DNA from 3 places in the Rhizobium sp. LjRoot30 genome. Region 1 is predicted to be linked to each of the others. Evidence: predicted binding sites of a transcription regulator. Region 1 holds the regulator's gene; each other region holds the start of a gene.
What was found. Region 1 encodes LexA, which represses DNA repair genes until DNA is damaged. Its sites were predicted from a motif close to TGTTCNNNNTGTGTTCNG; they were not measured.

Region 1 (5,035 bases):
GCGTCGTCGAGCGGCGCGAGGCGAGCGGCGAGGGGCACTGGCGCTACATCGTGCGGCTGACGGCAACAGTGGAGCCGACGCTCAAGCGCCCGCCGGATCGGGTGTCGCTGCTTGCCCGCAGCGGGCATGAGCCGATCGCAATCGGCGCCGGCATCCGCGGCCGGGCGCGCATCTCGCCGCCATCGGGACCGGCACTTCCCGGTCTCAACGATTTTGCCTTTGCCGCCTATTACGACGGCATCGGCGCCGTCGGCTATTTTTATGGCGCGCCTGAGGCCGAAGCGGTTGCCGAAGGCGGCAATGGCAGCGTCCTGCAACGCCTGGAACTGACGCTTTACGCTGCCAGAAGCGCAATCGGCGACCGGATCCGCAGCGTCGTTCCCGGAGACGCAGGCGCTTTCGCTGCCGCCATCGTCACCGACGAGCGACGGGCAATATCGAAGGAAACGACCGAGGCGCTGCGGCTGTCGGGTCTGGCGCATATCATTGCCATTTCGGGGCTGAACATGGCGCTTGCTGCCGGTATCTTTTTTGTCGGTGTTCGGGCCGGGCTCAGCGTTTTCACCGGGTTCGCCCAGGCGTATCCGGTGAAGAAGATTGCCGCATTCGGTGCGTTGGTAACGGCGTTCGCCTATTACCTCATTTCCGGTTTTGCCGTTTCGGCCGAGCGGGCCTTCCTGATGATGGCGATCATGCTGATTGCGGTGTTCTTCGATCGCCCTTCGATCAGCCTGCGCAATGTCGCGCTGTCGGCCATCGTCATTATCGCCATGTCGCCCTCGGAAGTGATGGGCGCAAGTTTCCAGATGTCTTTTGCAGCAACGCTGGCTCTGGTGGCGGGGTATGCTTTGTGGAAGGAGCGGCCGGCGACCGAACATGCCTCCGCAATCCCCGGCCTACGAGCGGCGGTATGGGTGTTTCGCTTTTTCGGCGGAGTTTTCTTTACCTCGCTGATCGGTGGCCTGGCGACGGCGATCTTTTCCATCGAGCATTTTCACAAGCTCGCAACCTATGGGCTGGTCGCCAATCTTGCGGCCATGCCGATCATTTCCTTCGTTGTCATGCCGGCCGGCCTGATCGGCATGTTGCTGATGCCCTTCGGCCTCGATGCCTTTCCCCTGCAGATCATGGGAGCAGGGCTGGAATTGGTGATCGCAATAGCCCGGATGGTTTCGGGCTGGGGTGGCGAAGTGGCGTTCGGCCGCCTGCATCCCGTATTCTTTCCCTTGTCGGTCGCCGGCTTTCTGGTCATGACGTTGCTGCAGACGCGGCTTCGCCATCTCGGCGGCCTCCTGATCCTGGCGGGCGCGCTTGCAGCTTTCATGGCCGATGGCCGCGGTACGGCCGATCTCATCGTCGCAGAGGATGGACGCCTTGCCTCCGCCCGTCTTGACGGGACGTGGAGCGTCAATCGCGATCGCCCACCCGATTTTATCTTTGCGCAATGGCAACGCGCTCTCGCGATCGGCGAGCCAAGGGATCCGCAGCAGCTCGAAAACACCGCAAAACCGATGGAGAAGGATGGAAAGAGAAAACGCCTGACAGCCGAGGAAGTGAAGCAGGCACGAACCGCCATGCACAAGGCGCTGGCGGAAAGCGAGGAGGGACGTTTTGCCTGTGCAGCAAAACTGTGGTGTGTCCTGCGTCTCGGCGAACGCAGGATTGCCCTGGTCGATGATCCTGCATATGCCGGCGCCGCATGTGATGCGGCAACGCTTGTCATCGTCTCGGCACGGCTCCGTTTCGAAGCCTGCCGCTCCGGGGCATTGCTGATCACGTCGACCACGTTGAGACGCACCGGCGCACTGGAAATCAGCCTGCCTGAGAACCCCGCCGAGCAACCCCGCCTGGCCCCGGCCTTTGAGAACGCCGAACGCCCCTGGATGCGTCACCGCAGTTACGATTGGCGCAGCGGTGAATTCAATGCGGCTTTGCCTGCCTCGATTGCCGCATTGATCGTTCAGTGATAGCGGCGGATGAGACCGACCAGCTTTCCCTGTACCTTGACGCGATCGGACGAGAAGATACGGGTTTCATAAGCCGGGTTGGCCGCTTCGAGCGCAATGGAGGCGCCCTTGCGGCGAAAACGCTTTAGCGTCGCCTCTTCGTCATCCACCAGGGCCACGACGATATCGCCGGGCGTCGCGCTGTTGACGTTGCGGATGATGACGGTGTCGCCGTCGAGAATGCCGGCCTCGATCATCGAGTCGCCCTTGACCTCAAGGGCATAATGCTGGCCGGAACTGATCATTTCCGCCGGAACGACGATTTCGTGCGTGTTGTTCTGGATCGCGGAAATCGGCACGCCGGCGGCGATGCGTCCCATCACCGGCACGGAAACGGAATGAGGATTGCTGTCTGCCGCCGATTTGACAGGCTTGGAGGGGACTGCGGCGACAGGCTGCGGCTTGCCGAGACTGCCTTCGATGACGCTTGGCGAAAAGCCGCGCCGCGGCTGCGGGGCAGGGGAATAGGCCTCCGGCAATTTGATGACCTCAAGCGCCCGCGCCCGGTTGGGCAGGCGGCGGATGAAGCCGCGCTCTTCCAGGGCGGTGATCAGGCGGTGGATGCCTGATTTCGATGCCAGTTCAAGGGCATCCTTCATCTCGTCGAAAGAGGGCGGCACACCCGATTCCTTCATGCGCTCATGGATGAAAAGCAGAAGTTCCTGTTGCTTGCGTGTCAGCATCGTTTCCATCCCCAGAATCGCGAAACAAATCCAGAACAGACACTATCTGTTCGGCATGTGTTCTGCAAGTCCCCAATTTTGATGGATAATAAGGGAGGCGGAGCCTGTCAGTCCCCCTCGGGCAGGGTAGATGGTGCCGGCTCGATCGTCTCGTTATCAAGGTTCACCAGCCACGCCAGACGTGTCTGGTAGCGGACGATCACCTTGTATTCGGGGCCGAGTACGTCGCGCGCGGCATCTCGAAACGGCACCTCTTTCAGCGCCGGCGGAAGCAGGTCCGAAATGGAGGCGACCTTGTATTGTGCGTCGGAAGGAAGATCGACCACGACCCAGACTTCCGCGACCTTTTTATGCGCGTCTATGTCGATGCGCAGAATTTCGATGGGGGTGGGTGTCGCCCACTCGACGATCCTGCGCGAAAGCTTCGCCTGGACGCCGGCTTCCATGAAGCGGAAATAGGTCGCAGTGAAGAGTTGCGAGAAGACGATGGCGAGGAAGGCTGCGATCGTGACAAAACCCAGCGTAAATTTGATGCGTCGCGTGCCTGCCCTGAACAGCAGATCACGCGGACCGAGGACCAGATAGACGATACAGGCGGACAGAATGATCGCACCGAAATTCGTGGCGAAAAGCAGCAGCGCCTCGTAGCAGCGCGAGAGCTGGCCGAAATAGAGCAATATGCCTGCCGCGGCCAAGGGCGGAACAAGCGAGACTCCGATAGCCGCACCCGGTATAAGGCTCGCCTCGGATTTGCGGATCTGGACGTAAGCGCCGGCGATACCCGCGGCAAGCGCGATGACGAGATCCTCGGCCCCGGGGTCTGTTCGGCTGATGACCTCGCTGGGAATTACTATTCCCCTCGGCACATCGGTCAGCCAGACGAGCAGCCAGGCAAGGAGCACGCTCAAGCCTGCTGCCAGCCAGACGGTCAAAAGCAGTTTGCTGGCGCGTCCGACCCATCCCATCACGATCGAGGATGCTATTCCGAGGATCGGGGTCATCAGCGGGGCCACCAGCATGGCTGCGATGATCACGGCGCCGGAATTGCGCAGGAGCCCCATCGTCGCGATGACGACCGCAAGTGTCAGGAGGATGGAGAAACGCCGCCAATAGGCAGGCGTGTCACTTCCCTCAAAGCGAAGGATATCTCTGACGCTTCCGTACATTTGGTTGGCCATGGCAGATCGTTCTCGGGATGGTTTGTAAGGGTCACAGACATTCGGTTTCGACAGGCTCGTATCGAGCAAACGGCCGTTTCTACATCCGCTTCACGCAACGGAAACCGACATGACTTGTCGATGTATCCTCCGTTTCAGCATGGCGTGCGGCCGGCCGGTAGCGCTGGCAATAGTTCGGGGCGCACAGATGTGATCCCCCCTTCAGTACGCGTTGCGGAATACGAATGGCCGGTTGCTGGGGATCGAAACTGGTTTCGACGCCTGCTCCCCGTGGATTGACCGGGACGCAACATGGAGACTTGGCCGGTTCGGGATGGCGGGCAGACCAATAGTCGGTCGTCCATTCCCAGACATTTCCGATCATATCATAGAGACCATAGGGGTTGGCCGGGAAGGACTTGACCGCCGATGTGCGTTCCGTGCCTTTCGGTTTGGTGCTGTGGGTCGGAAACATTCCTTGCCAGGTATTGGCCATGAGAACGCCACCCGGTATCAGCTCATCTCCCCAGGCGAATTCGGTATCGTCCGATCCGCCGCGCGCAGCCAGCTCGAACTCGGCTTCCGTGGGCAGATCATACCCTGCCCACCGCGCATAGGCCTGGGCGTCCGTATAAGCAACGTGAACGACAGGATGGTCGAGTTTGCCGCGGAGGTTGCTTTGGCCGCCGAGGGGGCGCCGCCAGTTCGCCCGGAAGGTGAAGCTCCACCATTGCCAGAAATCCCGACCTTTGATCGTTTTCGGCGGCGTGAAGACAAGTGAACCGGCTCGCAGCATTTCCGGCAAAGCTCCGGGGTAGTTCTTTGCGTCCGGAACTTTCTCGGCAACGGTGACGTGCCCCGTCGCTTCGACGAACGCCATGAATTGCCGGTTGGTGACCGGCGCCTCCATCATCCAGAAGCCATCGACCGTAACCGGGTGTGCGGGGGCTTCCTCCGGATAGTGGTGATCTGATCCCATGACAAAGGTCCGACCCGGTATCCAGATCAGTTCGCCGCTGCGGGTAATGTTTCCTGCCATCTCTGCTGCGAGCGTCATGCCTGCCTCCGATTGCCTTCGAGGAAGCTTGTCCGGACCGGAGCACTGGAGGAAGTACGCAACGGTAAACGTCGGGGCGTTTCGGCATGTTGTCCGCGAAAAGCCCATTTCGCCCCGAAATCCCGCGTTTTC
Region 2 (5,035 bases), 250 kb from region 1:
GGCGAGGAATTCCACCGGGTAATGCGCCTTGAGATAGGCCGTCTGGTAAGAAACGATGGCATAGGCAGCCGCATGCGACTTGTTGAAGCCGTAATTGGCGAATTTGGCCAGCAGGTCGAAGATCAGGTCGGATTGCGGCTTCGACACCCCGTTCTTGACGGCGCCGGTGACGAAACGCTCGCGCTGCTTGTCCATCTCCTCCTTGATCTTCTTGCCCATGGCGCGGCGCAGAAGATCGGCTTCGCCGAGCGAATAGCCGGAAAGCACCTGGGCAATCTGCATCACCTGTTCCTGGTAGACGATGACACCCTGCGTCTCCTTGAGCAGGTGGTCGATCATCGGATGGATGCTCTCGATCTCCTCCTCGCCGTGCTTGCGGGCGTTATAGACCGGGATGTTTTCCATCGGCCCCGGGCGATACAGCGCCACCAGCGCGATAATGTCCTCGATGCAGTCCGGGCGCATGCCGATCAGCGCCTTGCGCATGCCGGCACTTTCCACCTGGAAGATGCCGACCGTTTCGCCGCGCGACATCATCTCGTAGGTTTTTGCATCATCCAGCGGCAGGCTTTCGAGTTTGACCTCCTCACCACGCTTGGCAATGAAATCGACGCCGGTCTTCAGCACGGTCAGCGTCTTGAGGCCGAGGAAGTCGAACTTCACCAGGCCGGCCTGCTCGACCCACTTCATGTTGAACTGGGTAACCGGCATGTCCGAACGCGGATCGCGATACATCGGTACCAGCTTCGACAGCGGCCGATCGCCGATGACGATGCCGGCGGCATGCGTCGAGGCGTGACGATACAGGCCCTCGATCTTCTGGGCGATGTCGAGCAGGCGGGCGACGACCGGCTCCTTCTCCGCCTCCTCGCGCAGTTTCGGCTCTTCCTCGATCGCCTTGTGCAGCGGGGTCGGATTGGCCGGGTTGTTGGGCACGAGCTTGCAGATCTTGTCGACCTGGCCATAAGGCATTTCCAGCACGCGGCCGACGTCGCGCAGCGCCGCACGCGCCTGCAGCGAACCGAAGGTGATGATCTGTGCCACCTGCTCGCGGCCGTATTTCTGCTGCACGTAGCGGATGACTTCTTCGCGCCTGTCCTGGCAGAAGTCGATATCGAAGTCCGGCATCGACACGCGGTCCGGATTGAGGAAACGTTCGAACAGCAGCGAGAACCGCAACGGATCGACGTCGGTAATCGTCAATGCATAAGCAACGAGAGAACCGGCACCCGAACCACGACCCGGGCCGACCGGGATGTCCTGCAGCTTGGCCCATTTGATGAAGTCGGCAACGATCAGGAAGTAGCCCGGAAACTTCATGCGCTCGATGACGCCGAGTTCGAACTGCAAGCGTTCGCGATATTCCTTTTCGTCGTATCCCTCCGCCAGGCCGAGGGTCGCCAGCCTCTGATCCAGTCCTTCTTCGGCCTGCCGGCGCAACTCCCCCGCCTCGGCGCGTTCGGCTTCTTCCGCATCGCTTGCAGCCGTGCTGGTAAAGCGCGGCAGGATCGGCTTGCGGGTCTTCAGCACGAAGGAACAACGCCGGGCGATCTCGACCGTGTTTTCCAAAGCCTCCGGCAGATCCGCAAACAGCCTGGCCATATCTGCCCGGCTTTTCAGATAGTGGTCCGGCGTCAGGCGGAACCGGCTATCGTCGGAGACGATTGCATTGTGTGCCACCGCCATCAGCGCGTCATGGGCATCGAAATCGTCCGGAGATGGGAAAAATGCTTCGTTGGTGGCCACCAGCGGCACGTCATGGGCATAAGCGAGGTCGATCATCCTCGCCTCATGTCGCCGGTCGTAGCTGCCGTGCCGCTGCAACTCGATGTAAAGCCGGTCGCCGAAAAGCCCCTTCAGCGTCAAGAGACGCTGTTCGGCCATTGCCGCCTGCCCCTCCTTCGAGGCCATATCGACCGGACCGCCGACACCACCGGTGAGCACGATCAACCCGTCGGTGTTCCCTTCCTGCAACCAGGACAGACGGATATTGACGGAGCCGTTGCCCTCACCGCCGAGATAGGCACGGCTGACGAGATCGACCAGATTTTCATACCCCTTCGCATTGGCGGCCAGCAACACAATGGATGGCAGCTTGACGAACGATTGCAGCCCGCGCTTGTCGGTCTCCTGACCGTCTTCCATGTCGATCGAGACCTGGCAGCCGATGATTGGCTGCAAGCCCTCGCTGACTGCCTTTTCGGAAAACTCCAGCGCGACGAACAGATTGTTGGTGTCGGTAACGGCGATGGCCGGCTGTCCATCGGCGGCAGCCTTGCTCAGGATCTTCTTGAGGGGCAGCGCCCCCTCAAGCAACGAATAGGCAGAATGAACCCGGAGGTGGACAAATTGCAGTGGACCCCGGTTTTCGCCATTGCCGCCCGAGATAGCCTCTACCGTACCCATCGCATGCCTTCCAATCACTCAGCTGAATCAAGCTCGATTGTCGGCCTGCCCGGCAACAGAGTCCAGTAAGGCCAAAAGGTTCTGCAGAGATTTATGGCAGGCTTAGGGAATAATCTCACATCGCCATCATGATGACGGACAGGCTGGCGATAAACGTCACGATGGAAGCGAAGGCAGCGATATCACGAATAAAATCAGTCATTGCACCTCTCCTTACCTCTTATGTTTTTATTTTGTTCTCTTTTGGTTCACGTGTCAATCCCAATTTTGAGCCGTTCCCCGCTATTCTCCCGTCACGCGGATGCTGGACCCTTCCCCAGGCTTTGGCTATGAAAACACAGTCGAAAAAGAGGAGTACGAGAATGATCCGAGCCTTGCTCGCCGCCCTGGCGGTTGCCACCTGCGCTTCCGTCGCTTTCGCCGCAGAACCGATCGCTCCGGAGCGCATCATCGATGCCGTGACTGGCGACTGGAATAAGGACGACCAGTCCGATCTCGCACTCCTTGTGGCGCCGCCGGAAGGCGAGGACATGATCGGCATCTATATCTATGTCCGCGACAAGGATCATCCTCTGCTCAAGCTCGTGGCCGAGGCGCCGGGCAAGATCTGGGGCAACAGCAGCCTAGAAGGCATGTTCGGGCAGGACCCGTCGCTGACCGCTCTGCCGAACGGCTCGCTCGCCGTGCATTCGCAAAACAGCGGTATCGGCCGCAACCGCTGGGAACAGCAGATGACGCTCGCTTATCGCAACGGCGATTTCGTCGTCGCCGGCTATACATACAACGATTACGACACGCTCGATCCGGATGCCGGAACGAATTGCGATTACAACGTGCTGACGGGCAAGGCGAAGGTGAACGACAAGGAATTGCGCGTCGAACCGAAGTTCATCACCATTCAGAATTGGGACGACACCAAGGACCGTGGCCCCTGCGGTAACGATTGAACCGCAAGGGAAATCGCAGGATCAGAGTTCGTGTACCTTGCCGTCGCTGATCGTCACGCGACGATCCATGCGGCGGGCAAGGTCGAGATTGTGCGTGGCGATGACGGCGGCCAGGCCGGATTGGCGCACCAGCGCCTCCAGCGCGTCGAAGACGTAGTGGGCAGTCTCGGGGTCGAGATTGCCCGTCGGCTCGTCGGCCAGCAGCACCAGCGGCGCATTGGCAACGGCACGGGCAATCGCCACGCGCTGCTGCTCGCCGCCGGAAAGCTCCGCCGGGCGATGGGAGGCGCGGTGGCCGATGCGCATGTAGTCGAGCAGTTGGCTGGCGCGCTCGCGGGTTTCGTTCCAGGGCAGACCGCCGATCAGCTGCGGCATCATGATGTTTTCCAGCGCCGAAAATTCCGGCAGCAGGTGATGGAACTGGTAGACGAAGCCGATTTCCGAACGCCGGATCGCGGTGCGTTGCTCGTCGGAGAGATTGTTGCAGCTCTTGCCGTTGATGAAGACGTCGCCCTTATCCGGATGCTCCAGCAGCCCGGCGACGTGCAGCAGCGTCGACTTGCCGGTGCCGGATGGCGCCACCAGGGCGACGATCTCGCCGGAATGCAGCGTGAAATCCGCGCCCTTGAGAATCGACAGAACCGTGTCGCCCTGGCCATAATGGCGCTCGACCCCGGATAGCTGCAGTGCGATTTTGCGTTTCATGTATGCGTGTCGTCCTTATTCGTAACGCAGCGCCTGCACGGGATCGAGCCGTGAAGCGCGCCAGGCGGGAACGATCGTGGCGAGGAACGACAGGGTCAGCGCCATGATCACCACAGAGACCGTTTCGCCGACATTCATATCGGCGGGAAGCTGGCTGAGGAAATAGAGTTCCGGGTCGAACAGCACCGTGCCGGAAATCCACGAGAAGAACTGCCGGATCGATTCGATGTTGAGACAGACGATGACGCCGAGCAGGACGCCGGCCAGCGTGCCGGCGATGCCGATGGCGGCCCCCGTCATGAAGAAGATCCGCATGATCGAGCCGGAGGTGGCTCCCATGGTGCGCAGGATGGCGATATCGCTGCCTTTGTCCTTCACCAGCATGATCAGGCCGGAGATGATGTTGAGCGCCGCCACCAGCACGATCAGCGTCAGGATCATGAACATGACGTTGCGCTCCACCTGCAAGGCGGAGAAGAAGGTCTGGTTGCGCTGCCGCCAGTCGGTGATGAACACCTGCCGGCCTGCGGCTTCCTCGAGTTTCGGACGGAGTTCGTCGACGGCATCGGGATTGGCGACGAACAGCTCGATCGACTGCACCACGCCTTCGGCGTTGAAATAGAGCTGCGCCTCCTCAAGCGGCATGTAGAGGATGGAGGAGTCATATTCCGACATGCCGATCTCGAAGATGCCGGAGACGACATAGGACTTGATGCGCGGATTGACGCCGAGCGGCGTGATATCGCCCTCGGGCGACATCAGCGTGATCTGGTCGCCGGCGTTGAGACCGAACTGGTTCGCCATGCGCGAGCCGATCAGCACGCCCTGCCCGGCGGCAAAACCGACGAGATCGCCACTCTTGATATTGCCGGAGACGGTCTTCAGGGATTCGATGTCTTCAGGACGGATACCGCGCACCAGCGCGCCGGTGCCTGCGCCGCCGCGGCCGGAAGCGAGCGTCTGCCCTTCGACCAGTG
Region 3 (5,035 bases), on a different contig from region 1:
CATATCCGCGCCGCTGCGATGTCGCCGGGCCATTCGCCACCTTTCCGCAATCCGGCAAGCAGGCTGACAAGACCCATCCATTGCTCGCCCGTCTTGGCTGGCGGCGGAATTTCCTGCAGGGACAGCAAAGGTTCAGGATCATTCGCTATGGCATCGAGGATCTTGCCCGCCGTCTGCGGCCCGACCCCGGGCAACATTTGCAGCAGACGGAATCCGGCGACCCGATCGCGGGGATTCTGGGCGAACCGCAGAACGGCAAGCAGGTCCTTCACATGGGCACTATCCAGAAACTTCAATCCGCCGAATTTAACGAAGGGGATATTGTGCCGTGTCAATTCCACTTCCAGCGTTCCGCTGTGATTGGAAGATCGGAACAGCACGGCCTGGTTCTTCAAAGTGATCCCGACTTCGCGGTTGGCGAGAACCTGCTCCACGATATAGGCGGCTTGATCCTTCTCGTCTTTCACCGTGACGAGGAGCGGCCGCTGCTCTGATTTTCGCTCGGTCCATAAGTTTTTGGTAAAGCGCTCCCGGGCAAGATCGATGACGCCATTCGCGGCGGCAAGAATCGGCTGGGTCGAGCGGTAGTTCTGGTCCAGCGTGATGATGTCTGCCAGCTTTGGAGAGAATTGCTTCGGAAAATCCAGAATATTGCGAACTGTCGCAGCCCGGAACGAGTAGATCGACTGAGCATCGTCGCCAACTACAGTGAGGCCACGTCCCTCTGGTTTCAATGCCGACAATATCGACGCCTGAAGGTGGTTTGTATCCTGGTACTCGTCGACCAGAATGTGGTCGAAGCGACTGCCGATCTCATGGGCAAACTCCGGTACGGAGACCATCTGCGACCAGTAAAGCAGAAGATCGTCGTAATCGAGAACGCTCTGCGCCTGTTTGGCTTCGACATAGCTGGCAAAAAGGCTTTTGAGCTGTTCCTCCCACCCCGCGACCCAGGGGAAAGCGGTCTTCAGGGCGTCATGGATGGAGCATTCTGCATTGACCGCGCGGGAGTAGATAGCAAGGCAGGTGCCTTTTGTCGGAAAGCGGCTATCGGTCTTGGATAGGCCAAGCTCGTGCCGCACCAGATTCATCAAGTCGGCGCTGTCTTCACGATCGTGGATCGTAAAGTCCGTGTTCAAGCCGATCTGCTCGGAATACATGCGAAGCAGACGCGCCCCGATCCCATGAAACGTCCCCAACCAGGACAGGGCGTCCGTCATGACGGCCGAGCTTTCGCCCATAACCTTCCTGCAGATGCGCTGGACCCGACGTGCCATCTCTGTCGATGCCCTTCGCGAGAAGGTCATCAGCAAAATCCGCCTGGGGTCGGCGCCATTGACGATCAAATGCGCCACCCGATGCGCAAGCGTATTCGTCTTGCCTGACCCGGCGCCGGCAATAATGAGCAACGGCCCGCCAATAATTCCACCGGCAAGACCAACCCCATGTTCGACCGCTTCTCGCTGTCGTTCATTGAGTTTCTCCAGATAGGCTATCGTCATGGGAACTTATGCTCGTGCGAAAACCGTGGCCTGGCACGGCAGGTGTCATTGGATCGAGAAGAGAATCGGAACAAAAATCGAACATATCACGGCTTGCAAGGGTGAAAAGGCCTAAGCTGATTTTTTCCAGGCAGGCTTGGAAGAGTGTTCCGGTTCGAACATGCGCATCATGACATCGGACCGGCGGACGAGATGCTGAAAGAGTGCGCCGGCGATATGCGCGGCGATGAGAAACAGCAGTAGTTTTTCCAGCAAGCCATGGATCTCCGCAGCCGGCCGGACACCCATGAACCACGCAACCGCCCCCGAAGCCGGGAGGGCCAGGAGGAGCAGATAGATCATGCCGTGGACACCTTCCGATATAAGCTTGAAAAATCGCGGCTCATTCTGTGGCGGTGCGGGTGCGCCGCGCGTTATTCGCAAATAAAGACGGCACAAAGCGAGACCGAGTATGAGCAGGCCTGCGGTCACATGCATGTAAGCGAGAACTGCATTTCCCCGAGGCGGTAATTCGTCATTGACGTACGATGTCCAGGAAACCTCGATGGCGTTGTGCGCCAGGAACTGGAATGTGACGAGCACGACGACAGCCCAATGGAGAGCGATCTGGGTGGCTGAATAACCGGTCACTTTCTCCGCCATGATCACGTCTTCCATTTTTCGGGATCGCGTTGAGATGATAACGCCGCGTCTAAGACACGGTTCCCAAACCCGCCGTCCGGCAACATTCGTGATGTTTACACTAGAGGTCACCACTCGCTGCGCTAGATAAGCCCTCTGACAAAGCAGAGGCGCATCACCTCATTTGAAAGAAGCGGAGAGAGCCATTATTGGCACGCGGGAGGCTCCGGCCAAGCACCGGTCGAAAACAGGATTGGAAAGGCTACAAGCCTTTTCGCTATTGCTTGCTCTCTGTCCGGCATTGGCGTCTTGCAGTGGCAGTCAGTCGGCTCTCGACCCCGCCGGTGAAGAAGCGTCACAGGTCGCCATCCTGTTCTGGGTGATGGTGGCGGGCGGGTCGATGGCCTGGGCCATCGTTGTCGCACTGTCACTCTATGCTGCACGCTGGAAGCGTAAAACCATATCGGAACAGGCGGCCGGTCGGGTTATCCTCTGGGGCGGGGCGATATTTCCCGCCGTCGTTCTCACCGCGCTTTTGGCCTACGCACTTTGGCTGATGCCGTCGTTGAGGCCGTTTACCCGGCAGGAGAACCCGGACCTGCGCATCGAGGTGGTCGGGCATCAATTCTGGTGGCATGTGGTCTATCACCGCGCGGACGGCACCCAGGTCATATCCGCAAACGAAGTCAGGATTCCCGTTGGCAAACGGGTGGAGTTTGCGCTTGCCAGCGCAGACATGATTCATTCCTTCTGGATACCGGCTCTTGGTGGAAAGATGGATCTTGTTCCCGGGCGGGTGAACCGTCTGTCTCTGCTTGCCACGCGTCCGGGCATCTACCGCGGTCAATGCGCCGAATTTTGCGGCACGTCGCATGCGCTGATGGCGTTCCCGGCTCTGGCGATGGAGGTCGCCGAATTCGAAGCATGGCTCGACCAGCGCCTATTGGCTTCAGCGGGAATATCCGCAGCCGAAGCCGGCCGAAAAGCGTTCTTGCGCGAGGGCTGTGGCGACTGTCACCGGGTCGATGGCACCGAGGCGCGTGGCGCTTCCGGACCGGATCTTTCCCATATCGGCTCACGACTGACAATCGGCGCCGGTCAACTGAAGAATGAGGACGGAAATCTGGCCCGCTTCATAAGCTATTCCAGTTCGGTCAAGCCCGGGAGCCATATGCCGGCCTATCCAAAACTTTCCAGGGATGATCTCTCCAGTATCGCTGCCTGGCTGGGAGGGCTGAAATGAGTTCCGCGCCAACACCTCCATCCGACAAGGCGGCCGAAGAAGCGCAGCTTCGAGCGGTCTGGGAAAATCCGAGCGGTTGGCGTTACTGGACGTCCGTCAACAACACGCAGGTCGGCTTGTGGTACGGTTCGACTGCCTTCGCCTTCATGCTGTTTGCCGGTCTTCTCGGGCTTCTGGTGCGCGCGCAACTCGCCGTTCCTGAAAACGACCTGCTGTCCGCCGAATTCTACAACCAGGTCTACACCTTGCATGGCACGGTGATGATGTTCTTGTTCGCCGTGCCGATCTTCGAGGCCGTGGCAATTTTTCTCCTGCCCTCCATGCTTGGCGCAAGGGAGTTGCCGTTTCCAAGGCTTGGCGCTTTCGGTTTCTGGAGCTTTCTGATCGGCGGCGTCTTCGTCTGCGGTTCGATCTTCTTCAATGCCGCCCCCAATGCGGGCTGGTTCATGTATCCGCCGCTGGCAACCAGTGAACAGGCCGGTATCGGCGCCGACATCTGGCTGCTCGGCCTGTCGTTTATCGAGGTCGCCTCGCTTGCTGCAGCAGTCGAACTGATCGTCGGCATCATGAAATGCCGTGCCCCGGGAATGCGCATCAACCTGATGCCGCTGTTTGCCTGGTATCTTCTGATCGTCGCGGGCATGATCCTCTTTGCCTTTCCGCCGTTGATCGCCGGCGACCTGCTGTTCGAAATGCAACGCATGTTCGATTGGCCTTTCTTCGATCCTCAGCGGGGCGGCGATCCACTGCTCTGGCAGCATCTCTTCTGGATTTTCGGCCACCCGGAAGTCTACATCATCTTCCTGCCGGCCATTGCGCTGCTGGCGATGATCATCCCGACATTTGCGGGCCGGCCCATCGTCGGTTACTCCTGGATCGTGCTTGCCGCCGTCGGCACCGGTTTCCTGTCTTTCGGGCTCTGGGTCCACCATATGTTCGCGACCGGCCTGCCGCAGATTTCGCTGGCGTTTTTCTCCGCCGCTTCCGAGGCGGTCGCGATCCCGACCGGGGTGCAGATTTTTGTCTTCATCGCCACCCTGCTGGCGGGCCGGGTGGTGTTTTCGACACCCATGCTCTTTGCCATGGGTGGCATCGCCATCTTTGTCATGGGGGGTCTGACGGGGGTCATGGTGGCGCTCGTGCCGTTCGATTGGCAGGCGCATGACACCTATTTCGTCGTTGCGCATCTGCACTACGTGCTGATCGGCGGCATGCTGTTCCCGGTCTTTGCCGGCCTCTATTATTATTACCCATTGATCGACGGAAAGCATATGTCGGATCGTGTCGGCCGGTTCGCCTTCTGGATGATGTTTTGCGGCTTCAACATCACCTTCTTTCCGATGCATCTCTCCGGGCTGCGCGGCATGCCACGCCGCGTCTTCACCTATCCTGCAGATATGGGATGGGACTGGCTGAACCTGATCTCGACGATGGGCGCCGTCATTCTCGGCATTGGAATGTTTGCGGTGGTGGTGGATGTCACGCTGCACCGGCGCCGGCAGCCGCGGGGTGAAGTCAATCCCTGGAACGCCGGGACACTGGAGTGGATCAGCGAACCCGAGGAAAATTGGGGCGTGCGGTCGATCCCAAGGATCGAGAGCCGCTACCCGCTTTGGGATCAAAGGGAACTCGCCGGCGAGGTCAAGCGCGGGGAGTGGTATCTGGCCGA

Region 2: the regulator LexA is predicted to act here: its motif matches at 2,630-2,647, upstream of dnaE (DNA polymerase III subunit alpha).
Region 3: the regulator LexA is predicted to act here: its motif matches at 1,569-1,586, upstream of ACSQ3I_RS20240 (ATP-dependent helicase).

Annotation. Positions count from the first base shown of each region.
Region 1 is NZ_CAXUSG020000005.1:280,082-285,116, forward strand. It holds gene ACSQ3I_RS13200 (ComEC/Rec2 family competence protein) at 1-1,967, shown strand, start outside; gene lexA (transcriptional repressor LexA) at 1,961-2,689, opposite strand; gene ACSQ3I_RS13210 (DUF389 domain-containing protein) at 2,797-3,936, opposite strand; gene ACSQ3I_RS13215 (formylglycine-generating enzyme family protein) at 3,947-4,903, opposite strand.
Region 2 is NZ_CAXUSG020000005.1:29,123-34,157, reverse strand. It holds gene dnaE (DNA polymerase III subunit alpha) at 1-2,406, opposite strand, end outside; gene ACSQ3I_RS11875 (hypothetical protein) at 2,769-3,353, shown strand; gene ACSQ3I_RS11870 (ABC transporter ATP-binding protein) at 3,375-4,058, opposite strand; gene ACSQ3I_RS11865 (lipoprotein-releasing ABC transporter permease subunit) at 4,074-5,035, opposite strand, start outside.
Region 3 is NZ_CAXUSG020000011.1:1,855-6,889, reverse strand. It holds gene ACSQ3I_RS20240 (ATP-dependent helicase) at 1-1,502, opposite strand, end outside; gene ACSQ3I_RS20235 (cytochrome b) at 1,614-2,159, opposite strand; gene coxB (cytochrome c oxidase subunit II) at 2,308-3,366, shown strand; gene ctaD (cytochrome c oxidase subunit I) at 3,363-5,035, shown strand, end outside.